DNA from 3 places in the Citrobacter koseri ATCC BAA-895 genome. Region 1 is predicted to be linked to each of the others. Evidence: predicted binding sites of a transcription regulator. Region 1 holds the regulator's gene; each other region holds the start of a gene.

What was found. The regulator PhoB, encoded in region 1, activates phosphate uptake and scavenging genes when phosphate is short. The targets are predictions, from matches to a motif close to CTGTCATAAAACTGNCNNAT.
Region 2: kdgR (DNA-binding transcriptional regulator KdgR) is a predicted target of PhoB. The motif match lies at 1,822-1,841, and genes of this name have one in related genera.
Region 3: glpT (glycerol-3-phosphate transporter) is a predicted target of PhoB. The motif match lies at 2,250-2,269, and genes of this name have one in related genera.

What each region holds. Positions count from the first base shown of each region.
Region 1 is NC_009792.1:2,569,712-2,573,960, forward strand. It holds gene phoR (phosphate regulon sensor histidine kinase PhoR) at 1-1,227, opposite strand, end outside; gene phoB (phosphate response regulator transcription factor PhoB) at 1,295-1,984, opposite strand; gene sbcD (exonuclease subunit SbcD) at 2,172-3,380, shown strand; gene sbcC (exonuclease subunit SbcC) at 3,377-4,249, shown strand, end outside.
Region 2 is NC_009792.1:1,112,699-1,116,947, reverse strand. It holds gene CKO_RS04970 (YebO family protein) at 1-152, opposite strand, end outside; gene mgrB (PhoP/PhoQ regulatory lipoprotein MgrB) at 227-370, opposite strand; gene CKO_RS04960 (YobH family protein) at 529-768, shown strand; gene kdgR (DNA-binding transcriptional regulator KdgR) at 939-1,730, opposite strand; gene CKO_RS04950 (MFS transporter) at 1,908-3,281, shown strand; gene htpX (protease HtpX) at 3,333-4,214, opposite strand.
Region 3 is NC_009792.1:516,032-520,280, reverse strand. It holds gene glpQ (glycerophosphodiester phosphodiesterase) at 1-755, opposite strand, end outside; gene glpT (glycerol-3-phosphate transporter) at 760-2,118, opposite strand; gene glpA (anaerobic glycerol-3-phosphate dehydrogenase subunit A) at 2,392-4,020, shown strand; gene glpB (glycerol-3-phosphate dehydrogenase subunit GlpB) at 4,010-4,249, shown strand, end outside.

The sequences.
Region 1 (4,249 bases):
ACTGTCGATAATCAATCGACTCTCGTGATGATTCAGCGCATGTTTCACAATCGCCAGACCTAATCCGCTTCCCCCGGTTTGCCGCGACCGCGCTTTGTCCACACGGTAGAAACGCTCCGTCAGACGCGGAATATGCTCAGGCGCAATCCCCGGCCCGTTATCTTCCACGCTGAACTCCGCACCGTGGGTCACATGCTGCCAGCGCACGGTAATATGCGTTCCCGCAGGCGTGTGATTCACCGCGTTATAGACCAGGTTCGAAATCGCACTGCGCAACTGTTCTTCGTTACCCAATACGCTCAGCCGGGCATCCACTTCAAACGTAAAGGTGTGTTTCTGCTGGCTGAGCGCCTGCGCCTCACGCTCGACAACGCGCAGCATCATCGGCACATCCACCCTTTCGTTCAACAGCAGCGCGGGCGCCGCCTCAATTTTCGACAGCGTCAGCAGTTGTTTCACCAGCCCTTCCATCCGGTGCGTTTGCTCACGCATCGTATGCAGCGCCTTCTCCCGCGTCGCGCCTTCCAGAGGCTGCTCCTGCATCATCTCCAGATAGCCCTGCAAGACGGTGAGCGGCGTGCGTAGTTCATGGCTGACGTTCGCGAAGAAATTGCGCCGCGCGCCTTCAAGCTGGTGCATCTGCGTCACGTCGCGCGCGACCATCAACAGTTGCTGATCGGTATAGGGCATCACGCGGATCTCCAGATGCCGCCCGGTGTTGAGCACCAGATTGAGCGGCCGGATAAAATCGCGTGTTTTGAGATACTGCGTAAATTCCGGGTAGCGCAGCAGGTTCAGAATGTTTTGCCCGTTGTCGTCCGGCCAGCGCAGCCCAAGCACCTGTTGCGCCAGTCCGTTACACCAGAAAATCCCGCCGTCTTCGGTTGTCAGCACCACCGCGTCGGGGAGGGATTCCGCCCCGCTGCGAAAGCGTTTAATCAGGTTTCCCAGTTCGCGACGCCGCTTTTTATTACGCAACTGCATCTGGTGCAGACCGTACAGCAGCGGCTCCCAGCTCCCGCGTCCCGGCGGCGGCGTCATACTCATATCGACCCACAGCCACCAGGAGAGGCGCAATAAATTCCAGAAATGCCAGATCAGCAATCCCGTTACCGACGCCAGTAAAAACCAGGGCAGATAACCAAAAAAAGCACTGAGGATAAAAGCGGGGATGCAGCAGAGGATCAGCTCCAGCACCAGCCTTTTCCATGACAGCCGTTCCAGCACGCGTCACACTCCCTTCAGAATAGTAAACCCGCCCGCCACACCGAGATGCCGGTCTGGCGGCAAGGTATTAAAAACGGGTCGAAAAGCGATACCCGGTTCCGCGTACCGTTTGCACCATACGATCGTGACCGCTGTGCTCCAGCGCTTTACGCAAACGACGAATATGTACATCGACCGTACGGTCTTCAACATACACATTCGTTCCCCAGACATGGTTGAGGAGCTGCTCGCGACTGTAGACGCGCTCAGGGTGCGTCATAAAGAAGTGTAACAATTTAAATTCGGTCGGCCCCATATCGAGCGGATTTTCCCCGGTCATCACGCGATGTGAGGTTGGATCGAGGCTAAGCCCCTGCATCTCAATCACCTCTTCTACCGCCATCGGCGAAATGCGGCGCATCACAGCTTTGATACGCGCCACCAGCTCTTTAGGGGAAAACGGCTTGGTGACATAGTCATCCGCCCCGGTTTCCAGCCCGCGCACGCGGTCTTCCTCTTCCCCTCTTGCCGTCAGCATAACCACAGGGATATCCCGGGTCATCGCTTCACGCTTGAGGTGTTTAATAAACTGAAGGCCCGACCCGCCGGGCAACATCCAGTCAAGGAGGATTAAATCCGGCCAGGGTTCATTCAGTTGGTTCACAGCACTGTCATAATCTTCGGCTTCTACTGGCTGAAAGCCATTTTGCTCGAGCACGAAGCAGACCATTTCACGAATTGGAGCTTCATCTTCTACGACCAGAATACGTCTCGCCATGATTTGCCCTGTTTAAATAAGTCGTTGTCATCAATGCGGCGCCATTATGCGTCAGATTTATGACAGATTTATGAAAAAGATAGTCGACATTCGGCTCAGGTTATTGATTTATGACAGTCACGAAACAAGATATTACCGTTCCCGACGGGTTATAATCCTGCCCACGCTTTTTCGTCATGGAACCGTTATGCGCATCCTTCACACCTCTGACTGGCATCTGGGACAAAACTTCTACAGCAAAAGCCGCGCCGCCGAGCACCTGGCGTTTCTCGACTGGCTGCTGGAAACCGCGCAATCTCACCAGGTGGATGCGATTATTGTCGCGGGTGACATTTTTGATACAGGATCGCCGCCAAGCTATGCCCGCGAGTTGTATAACCGGTTTGTTGTCAATTTACAGCAAACCGGCTGTCATCTGGTGGTGCTGGCCGGAAACCATGACTCCGTCGCCACGCTCAACGAATCCCGCGATATTCTGGCGTTTCTCAACACCACCGTGGTCGCCAGCGCAGGCCACGCGCCGCAGTACCTTTACCGTTGCGACGGCACGCCGGGCGCCGTGCTTTGCCCGATTCCGTTTTTACGCCCGCGCGACATCATCACCAGCCAGGCGGGGCTTTCAGGCAATGAAAAACAGCAGCATCTGCTCGGGGCGATCACGGATTATTACCAACAACAGTATCAGGAAGCCTGTAAGCTGCGCGGCGACGGCGATCAAACTCTGCCGGTTATCGCCACCGGGCACCTGACCACCGTCGGCGCCAGTAAAAGTGACGCGGTACGTGACATCTATATTGGCACGCTGGACGCCTTCCCGGCGCAAAACTTCCCTCCTGCCGATTATATCGCGCTGGGACACATTCACCGGGCGCAGATCATTGGCGGCACGGAACACATCCGCTACTGCGGCTCTCCGATCGCGCTGAGTTTTGATGAGTGCGGCAAAAGCAAATGCGTCCATCTGGTCAGTTTTGCAAACGGCAAATTACATCAAGTAGAGAACCTCACCGTTCCCGTCACTCAACCGCTAGCGGTGCTGAAAGGCGATCTGGCCTCCATCACCGAACAACTTGAGCAATGGCGCGATGCTCACCAGGAGCCTCCCGTCTGGCTGGATATTGAAATCACCACTGACGAATACCTTCACGATATGCAGCGCAAAATTCAGGCATTAACGGAGTCGCTGCCCGTTGAGGTTTTACTGGTGCGCCGCAGTCGGGAAAATCGCGAACGCATTATGGCTAACGAACGACGTGAAACCCTGAGCGAACTGCGCGTGGAAGACGTTTTTACCCGCCGTCTGGCGCTGGAAGAGCTGGATGAACCCCAGCGTGAACGTCTGACGCAGCTTTTTACCACCACCCTACATTCGCTGTCCGGGGAGCATGACGCATGAAGATTCTCAGCCTGCGCCTGAAAAACCTCAACTCCCTGAAGGGAGAATGGAAAGTCGATTTCACGGCAGAACCTTTTGCCAGCAACGGGCTGTTTGCCATCACCGGGCCGACCGGCGCGGGGAAAACCACGCTGCTCGACGCCATCTGTCTTGCGCTCTATCACGAGACGCCGCGCCTGAGCACCGTTTCGCAATCGCAAAACGATCTGATGACCCGCGATACGGCCGAATGCCTTGCCGAAGTGGAGTTCGAGGTTAAAGGCGAGTCTTACCGCGCTTTCTGGAGCCAGAACCGCGCCCGCAATCAGCCGGACGGAAACCTGCAAGTGCCGCGCGTGGAGCTGGCGCGCTGCGCCGACGGAAAAATCCTCGCCGATAAGGTCAAAGATAAGCTGGAGATGACGGCATCGCTTACCGGGCTGGATTACGGACGCTTTACCCGCTCCATGCTGCTGTCGCAGGGGCAGTTCGCTGCGTTTCTCAATGCGAAGCCAAAAGAGCGCGCTGAGCTTCTGGAAGAGCTGACCGGAACCGAAATCTACGGGCAGATCTCCGCGCTGGTGTTTGAAAAGCACAAGACCGCCCGCACCGACCTGGAAAAGCTTCAGGCGCAGGCCAGCGGCGTCTCGCTGTTAGCGCCGGAGCAGCAGCATTCCCTCAATGAAAGTTTGCAGGCGCTCACTGACGAAGAAAAACAGCTGCTCGCCCGCCAGCAGCTTCACCAGCAACATCTGCACTGGCTGACCCGTCAGAATGAGTTGCAGGCTGAAATGAATCGCCGCCAGCAGGCGCTGCGGGTCTCCCAGGAAGAACAGGAAAACGCGCAGCCGCAGCTGGCCGCGCTGAACCTGGCGCATCCTGCCCGGCAG
Region 2 (4,249 bases), 1.5 Mb from region 1:
TCCAGCAGCGCTTCAAGCAGCTCAATCTGCTCATTTGTTCTTGAACTTGCCCGGTTCACAAAAAACCACAGGACCAGCCCGACAATCAGAACCACCACCGATACAATCAAAGACGTAAAAGTCAGTACGCCAGAATTCAGAACTTCGTTCATGTTACCACCTCAATGTAGACGCCGTATTTTACCACTGCTACACGGGAAGGTAATCAACTGTTGTAAAAATGCTATCACCAGGGGATAAATTTATTGATGGCACAAATTCCGTTGAAAAATTGTACATCCTGATCGCACATTATGTTGAACACCTGCGCCCACAGCAGCAGACATACCAACGCAACAATAATCAGGATTACCCACCGAAACTTTTTCACTCCGCTCTCCGCATCCACATCTTATGCCATCAAATTACCACGCGTTATCTAAACCGGAACTAACTGGAGCGACATTATATACTTTTAGGAATGATACACTTGTTTCAGTGGGCGTTCAGGCTACCCTTATTCTAACCAAAAAAAGAAAAGAGGTAGTAATGCGTTTGATCATTCGCGCGATTGTTTTGATTGCTCTGGTATGGATTGGTTTATTGCTCAGTGGCTATGGGGTTCTGATTGGCAGCAAGGAGAACGCCGCCGGTCTGGGTCTGCAATGTCAATATCTGACCGCTCGCGGCACCAGTACAGCGCAATATGTCCATACTGACAGCGGCATCATTGGTCTGTCAGACTGTCCTGTATTCAGAAAAAGCGCCGTGGTGGTCGATAACGGCTAATCTGGCATCACATCCATTCATCTGCATAAATATCAGGCATAACGTGGTTATGCCTTTTTAATGCGTTTTTTAGCGGGAGAAACCACTCTCCCGCCCCTTTTCAGGGCAATAAAAAAGCCAGCAGGTATCTTCTACCGGCTGGCTTCTGAACGGCTCAGGGCGCGCTCACCTCAGAATGGATAGTCGTTGTAACCCATCTGCTCAGAGATTTTACGCGCTGCCGTGTGCAGCATAGCGACATACTCATGCAGACGTTCTTCGGAGAAACGCAGCGTCGGGAACGAAATGCTCAGACCGGCGATCACCACGCCAAAACGGTCGAACACCGGCACGCCAATGCAGCGCAGGCCTTCTTCCTGCTCTTCGTTATCTTCGCCGTACCCCTGCTCGCGCACCTGATCCAGCATCGGCAGTAACGCCTCGGTGCTGGTAATCGTGCGCGCGGTGCTACGTTTGTACTCCACGCCATCCAGTATCTGTTTGACTTCATCGCGGTCGCGCCATGCCAGCAGCACTTTACCGATTGCGGTGCTGTACAGCGGGTTACGGCGGCCAATGCGGGAATACATGCGCAAATTGTACATGGAGTCGATTTTATGAATGTAGACAATGCTGTCTTCATCCAGCGCACCGAGGTGAATTGTCTCTTTGGTCAGACGGGAAATTTCACGCATCTGAATATCAGCGCTACGGATCAGATCAACGTTTTGCAGCGCACGGGCGCCCAGCTCAAACAATTTCAGGGTCAGCGAATATTTTTCAGATTCACCTTCCTGCGCGACATAACCCAGCGTTTTCATCGTTTGTAAAAAGCGATAAACGGTGCTTTTTGACATCATGACACGTTGCGACAGCTCGGTGATCCCTATTTCGCGCTCTTCACCCAGCGCTTGCAGAATGCCAAAAACCTTCAGCACAGAAGAAACAGAATCAGGTTGTTTATCCAGATCTGCGATAGCCATTTATCACCTCATTGCGAGTGTTTTATAAAAATCAGAACCGGTTTTTATTATAATTTCACGTCATGGCGGTCGCAATCCATCTTTGCTTACTTAGTTACAAATCTGCGACATAACCCCGCGATATCAATGCTAAAATCATTACTCTGATCATAATCCCCCGAAAGACATTGACTCTCTATGGACAAAATCCAGGCCGATGGCCTGCCATTACCCCAGCGTTACGGCGCCATTTTAACCATCATTATTGGTATCTCGATGGCCGTGCTGGATGGCGCAATCGCGAATGTCGCGCTCCCTACCATTGCAACCGATCTCCAGGCGTCCGCCGCCCGATCGATCTGGGTTGTTAACGCTTACCAAATCGCGATCGTGGTTTCTCTCTTATCGCTCTCGTTTCTGGGGGACATGTTCGGCTATCGACGCATCTATAAATACGGCCTGGTCATTTTCCTGTTTTCGTCGCTGTTCTGCGCGCTGTCGGACTCCCTGGAAATGCTGACGCTTGCGCGCGTCGCGCAGGGGTTTGGCGGCGCCGCGCTGATGAGCGTGAACACGGCGCTGATCCGACTTATCTATCCGCAACGCCACCTTGGGCGCGGAATGGGCATCAACTCCTTCATCGTCGCCGTGTCTTCGGCTGCGGGGCCGACCATTGCGGCAGCAATCCTGTCGATAGCGTCATGGAAATGGCTGTTCCTGATTAACGTTCCGTTAGGCATTATCGCATTGCTGTTGGCTATGCGTTTCTTACCCCCAAACAGCGCTCGTAGCGCCAAACCGCGCTTCGACTTGCCCAGCGCAGTGATGAACGCCTTAACCTTCGGCTTGCTGATCACCGCTCTCAGCGGATTCGCACAGGGGCAACCTTTAACGCTGATTGGCGCAGAACTGGCGGTTATGCTTGTCGTCGGTTTCTTCTTCATTCGCCGCCAGCTCTCACTCCCGGTGCCTTTGTTACCGATTGACTTACTGCGTATTCCGCTCTTTTCTCTGTCGATCTGCACCAGTATTTGCTCTTTCTGCGCGCAGATGCTGGCGATGGTTTCCCTTCCCTTTTATCTGCAAACGGTATTGGGGCGTAGCGAAGTCGAGACCGGGTTATTGCTGACGCCCTGGCCGCTGGCGACAATGGTGATGGCGCCGCTGGCGGGCTATTTAATTGAACGGGTTCATGCCGGGCTGCTGGGCGCGTCAGGACTGATAATTATGGCCACAGGACTTTTTGCGCTGATGCTGCTGCCAGCCTCGCCGTCAGATATCAGTATCATCTGGCCGATGATCCTTTGCGGAGCCGGTTTTGGCTTATTCCAGTCGCCCAATAACCACACGATTATCACCTCTGCGCCACGCGATCGCAGCGGAGGGGCCAGCGGGATGCTGGGCACGGCGCGTCTTCTGGGCCAGAGTACCGGCGCAGCGCTGGTTGCGCTCATGTTGAATCAGTTTGCGGACAACGGTACGCATATTTCCCTGATGACGGCGGGCATCCTGGCGACCGTAGCCGCCATTATCAGCGGTTTGCGCATCACTCAACCCCACTCCGTGGCGTAAAAAAAAAGCGCATCATCTGATGCGCTTTTTTAGAATGCCAGGCATACCGCCTTACTTCAGGTACTCGCCGCTACGCAGCGCTTCAATACGCTTATCCAGCGGCGGGTGAGTCATGAACAACTCGCTCAGTGACTTCGACTTGCCGTTGATACAGAACGCCATCATGCTGTTGGCTTCCTGCGGCTCATAGCTGGTTTTCAGGCGCTGCAACGCGGCAATCATCTTTTCACGGCCGACAAGCTTCGCAGAACCGGCGTCCGCATGGAATTCACGGTGACGTGAGAACCACATGGTGATAATGCTCGCCAGTATCCCGAACACCAGTTCAAGAACCATCGCCACCGCGAAATAGATCATTGGGTTGCCGTTGCTGCTTTCACCCTCATCACGGTTTCCACCGAGGAAGCCCGCGGCGATCTGCGCGATAATACGCGAGATGAAGATCACAAAGGTGTTCACAACCCCCTGAATCAGCGTCATGGTGACCATATCGCCATTAGCGATGTGACTGATCTCATGCGCAATAACGGCTTCGGCTTCATCCGGGCTCATGTTTTGCAGCAAGCCGGTACTCACCGCAACCAGCGACGCATCACGGCGCGCGCCGGTCGCAAACGCGTTGATATCCGGCGCATGATAGATAGCCACCTGCGGCATAGCGATTCCGGCCTGACGCGCCTGCGTCGCCACCGTGTTCATCAGCCAGCGTTCTCTTTCATTACGCGGTTGCTCAATGACTTCCCCACCCACGGACTTTAACGCCATCCATTTGGACATCAGCAGCGAAATGAAGGAACCACCAAAACCAAACAGCAGCGCCATAATCAGCAAGCCTTGTACGCTGCTTGACTGTATCCCTGTCAGGCTCAGCACCAGCCCGAAAACGACCATCACGGCCAGGTTCGTCAGCAGGAAGAGCGCGATTCGCATCATAATTTTCTTTTAACCTCAACTTAACAAAACGCACT
Region 3 (4,249 bases), 2.1 Mb from region 1:
TTAACCCAACTGCCGTCCGGCTGTTTTTGCTGAGTTTCATTCCAGTCGGTATACGCAATCAACTGCACCAGATTGAGATCCATCCCCCTCTTCGGCTCCAGCTCATTCTTAATGCGCTTCAGCTCCGCGGCATCGAAACACTGCAAATAAACGTTATCTTTTTTACCGGTATAACCATACTTTTTCAGCACATCCAGCGTCTTAGCCGCAATATCCTTCCCTTCCTGATGATGGAACCACGGCGCTTTGATTTCTGGATAAATACCGATATTTTTTCCGGTCGAATGATTCAGCCCCTGAACAAACTCAATCTCTTCCTCAAAGGTATGCACGCGGAAATCTGATTTTCCCATCGGGAAACGGCCAGGGTAAGTCTGTACTTTCTTGCCGTTCTCAATATCAAAACCTTCGGTGAACTTCAGGGATTTAATTTCATCCAGTGTGAAATCAATGGCGTAGTAACGCCCGTCCTTGCGGGCGCGATTCGGAAAACGTTCGGCAACGTCGGTAACCCGGTCAAGGTAGTGGTCATGCAGGACGACCAGATGGTCGTCCTTCGTCATCACCAAATCCTGCTCCAGATAATCGGCGCCCTGCGCATACGCCATCGCTTTCGCTGGCAGTGTGTGCTCCGGCAGATAGCCGCTGGCGCCACGGTGCGCAATCACGATTTTATCCGCAGCGATTGCCGCGCTGCTCACGACCATACCCGCCAGCATCAATGCCACGCTGAGATTTTTCAGTGTCGTCTTCATTCACTTAAGCTCCGTTGCGTTTCAACATCAGCTCTTCATGGTGGCGTTTTTCACCAATCATCACGATAATCAGCAGGATAACCGCCAGAACGCTGCCGCCGATCATCACCATGAAGCCGCCGTCCCAGCCGAAGAAGTCAACGGTATAGCCGACAATGGCACTCGCCGCGACGGAACCGCCGAGATAACCAAACAGGCCGGTGAAGCCCGCCGCCGTACCTGCCGCTTTTTTCGGCGCCAGTTCCAGCGCGTGCAGACCAATCAGCATGACCGGGCCATAAATCAGGAAGCCGATAACGATCATACAGGCCATATCCACGGTCGGATTTCCTGGAGGGTTCAGCCAGTAAACAACTGTGGCAATGGTCACCAGCGTCATAAAGAACACGCCCGTTGCGCCACGGTTGCCACGGAACACTTTATCCGACATCCAGCCGCACAGCAGCGTACCCGGGATACCGGCATATTCGTACAAGAAATACGCCCAAGACGATTTATCCAGCGCAAAGTGTTTCACTTCTCTCAGGTAAGTCGGCGACCAGTCGAGGATGCCGTAACGCAGCAGGTAAACGAACACGTTAGCAATCGCGATGTACCACAACAGTTTGTTCGGCAGCACGTACTGCATAAAGATCTGTTTTGCAGTCAGCTCTTCTTCCGCTTTTTCGTTGTAATCATCCGGGTAGTCGTTTTTGTACTCTTCAATCGGCGGCAGACCGCAGGACTGCGGCGTATCGCGCATCAGCGCGAAAGCGAAAATCGCCACCAGGACCGCACCGAACGCCGGCATGTAGAGCGCGGCTTTCCAGTCATTAAACCAGGCCATCCCCAGCAGGAACAGCAGCGGAGGAATACCGCCGCCAACGTTATGCGCGCAGTTCCAGACGGAGACGATACCGCCACGTTCTTTCTGTGACCACCAGTGCACCATTGTACGACCGCACGGCGGCCACCCCATTCCCTGGAACCAGCCGCAAAGGAACAGCAGCACGAACATCACGGCAATGCTGGACGTGGCCCACGGCACAAAGCCCATAAACAACATCACGGCCGCCGCCAGAATCAACCCTGCGGGCAGGAAAACGCGCGGATTCGAGCGGTCGGAGACCGACCCCATGATAAATTTCGAAAAACCATAGGCGATGGAGATCCCGGACAGCGCAAAACCCAGATCGCCGCGCGAGAATCCCTGCTCTACCAGGTAAGGCATCGCCAGCGCAAAGTTCTTACGCACCAGATAGTAAGCGGCATAACCAAAGAAAATCCCCAGGAAAATCTGCCAGCGCAGCCGACGATATGTCGGATCAATCTCCGCTGCTGGCAAGCGCGTTTTATGTTGCGCAGGTTTAAAAATACTTAACATATGTAGCCTCCGTGGCCGTGTCTTATTAGAGGTAAACACCGCAGTTCGTTTAACTAACCAACCTCGCTGCTCCCAGTGTGGGCGCGATGTTAAGTAAAGATACCTGTCGTTAATGTGAATTACAGCACAGATTGTTACACATTTATGACAAATGTTCAGAAAAGCGCACGAAATCACGTTTCATTTTCGAATCATGAGCGATTATGCGCGAAATCAAACAAACCATGCTTTTTATGTGGCTAAATGATAAAAAACGAACTGTGAGGGATAACCATGAAAACTCGCGACTCGCAAACAAGTGACGTGATTATCATTGGTGGGGGAGCCACAGGCGCAGGGATCGCCCGAGACTGTGCGCTACGCGGATTGCGCGTTATCTTAGTTGAGCGCCACGATATCGCGACCGGCGCAACCGGCCGTAACCACGGCCTGCTGCATAGCGGCGCACGCTATGCCGTTACCGACGCGGAATCTGCCCGCGAATGCATCAGCGAAAACCAGATTCTGAAACGGATCGCCCGCCACTGCGTTGAGCCAACGGACGGTCTGTTCATTACCTTGCCGGAAGACGAATTATCCTTCCAGGCCACCTTTATTCGCGCCTGCGAAGAGGCGGGTATTCGCGCCGAAGCAATTGATCCGCAACAGGCGCGGCTGATCGAACCGGCCGTCAATCCGCAGCTGATTGGCGCGGTGAAAGTGCCTGACGGCACTGTCGATCCCTTCCGGCTGACCGCCGCGAATATGCTGGATGCCAGAGAACATGGCGCAATCATTTTAACGGCGCATGAAGTCACCGGACTTATTCGCGAAGGCGCGACCATTTGCGGCGTGAACGTGCATAACCATCTCACAGGGGAAAGCCAATCGCTGCATGCGCCGGTCGTGGTGAATGCCGCAGGCATCTGGGGTCAGCGAATTGCGGAATACGCCGATCTGAGCATCCGCATGTTCCCGGCGAAAGGGTCGCTGCTGATTATGGATCATCGCATTAACCAGCATGTGATTAACCGCTGCCGCAAGCCGTCCGACGCCGATATTCTGGTGCCCGGCGATACCATCTCGCTCATCGGCACCACATCGACCCACATTGACTACAACGAGATCGACAGCAACCGCGTCACCGCAGAAGAGGTTGATATTCTGCTGCGTGAAGGGGAAAAACTGGCGCCGGTGATGGCGAAAACGCGCATTTTGCGCGCCTACTCGGGCGTGCGTCCGCTGGTCGCCAGCGATGACGATCCGAGCGGTCGTAATGTCAGCCGCGGCATTGTGCTGTTTGACCATGCTGCACGCGACGGGCTGGACGGGTTTATCACCATTACGGGCGGTAAGCTGATGACCTACCGCCTGATGGCGGAATGGGCAACCGACGCGGTATGCCGAAAACTGGGCAACACTCGCCCCTGCGTCACCGCGCAAACCGCCCTTCCCGGCTCGCAGGAACCCACGGAAAACACGCTTAAACGCGTGATCTCGCTGCCCGCCCCGCTACGCGGTTCCGCCGTCTATCGTCACGGCGATCGTACTCCGGCCTGGCTCAGCGAAGGTCGCCAGCACCGCAGCCTGGTCTGTGAATGCGAAGCGGTCACCGCAGGCGAAGTGCAGTACGCCGTCGAAAATTTAACCGTCAACAGCCTGCTGGATCTGCGCCGCCGTACCCGCGTAGGCATGGGCACATGTCAGGGAGAACTGTGCGCCTGCCGCGCCGCCGGGCTGCTGCAACGTTTTAATGTCACTACCGCCGCTCAGTCCATCACTCAGCTTTCTGCGTTCCTCAATGAACGCTGGAAAGGCGTACAGCCTGTCGCCTGGGGAGACGCGCTGCGCGAAAGCGAGTTCACGCGCTGGGTTTATCAGGGATTGTGCGGTCTGGAGAAGGAGCACCAGGATGAAATTTGATACGGTCATTATGGGTGGCGGTCTCGCCGGATTACTGTGTGGCCTGGAACTGCAAAAACACGGTTTGCGCTGTGCAATCGTCACTCGCGGCCAAAGCGCGCTGCACTTCTCCTCCGGCTCGCTGGATCTACTCAGCACCCTGCCGGACGGTCAGCCCGTCACAAATATCACTGAAGGTCTGAATGCGTTACGCGAACAAGCGCCGACGCACCCTTACACCACAATTGGC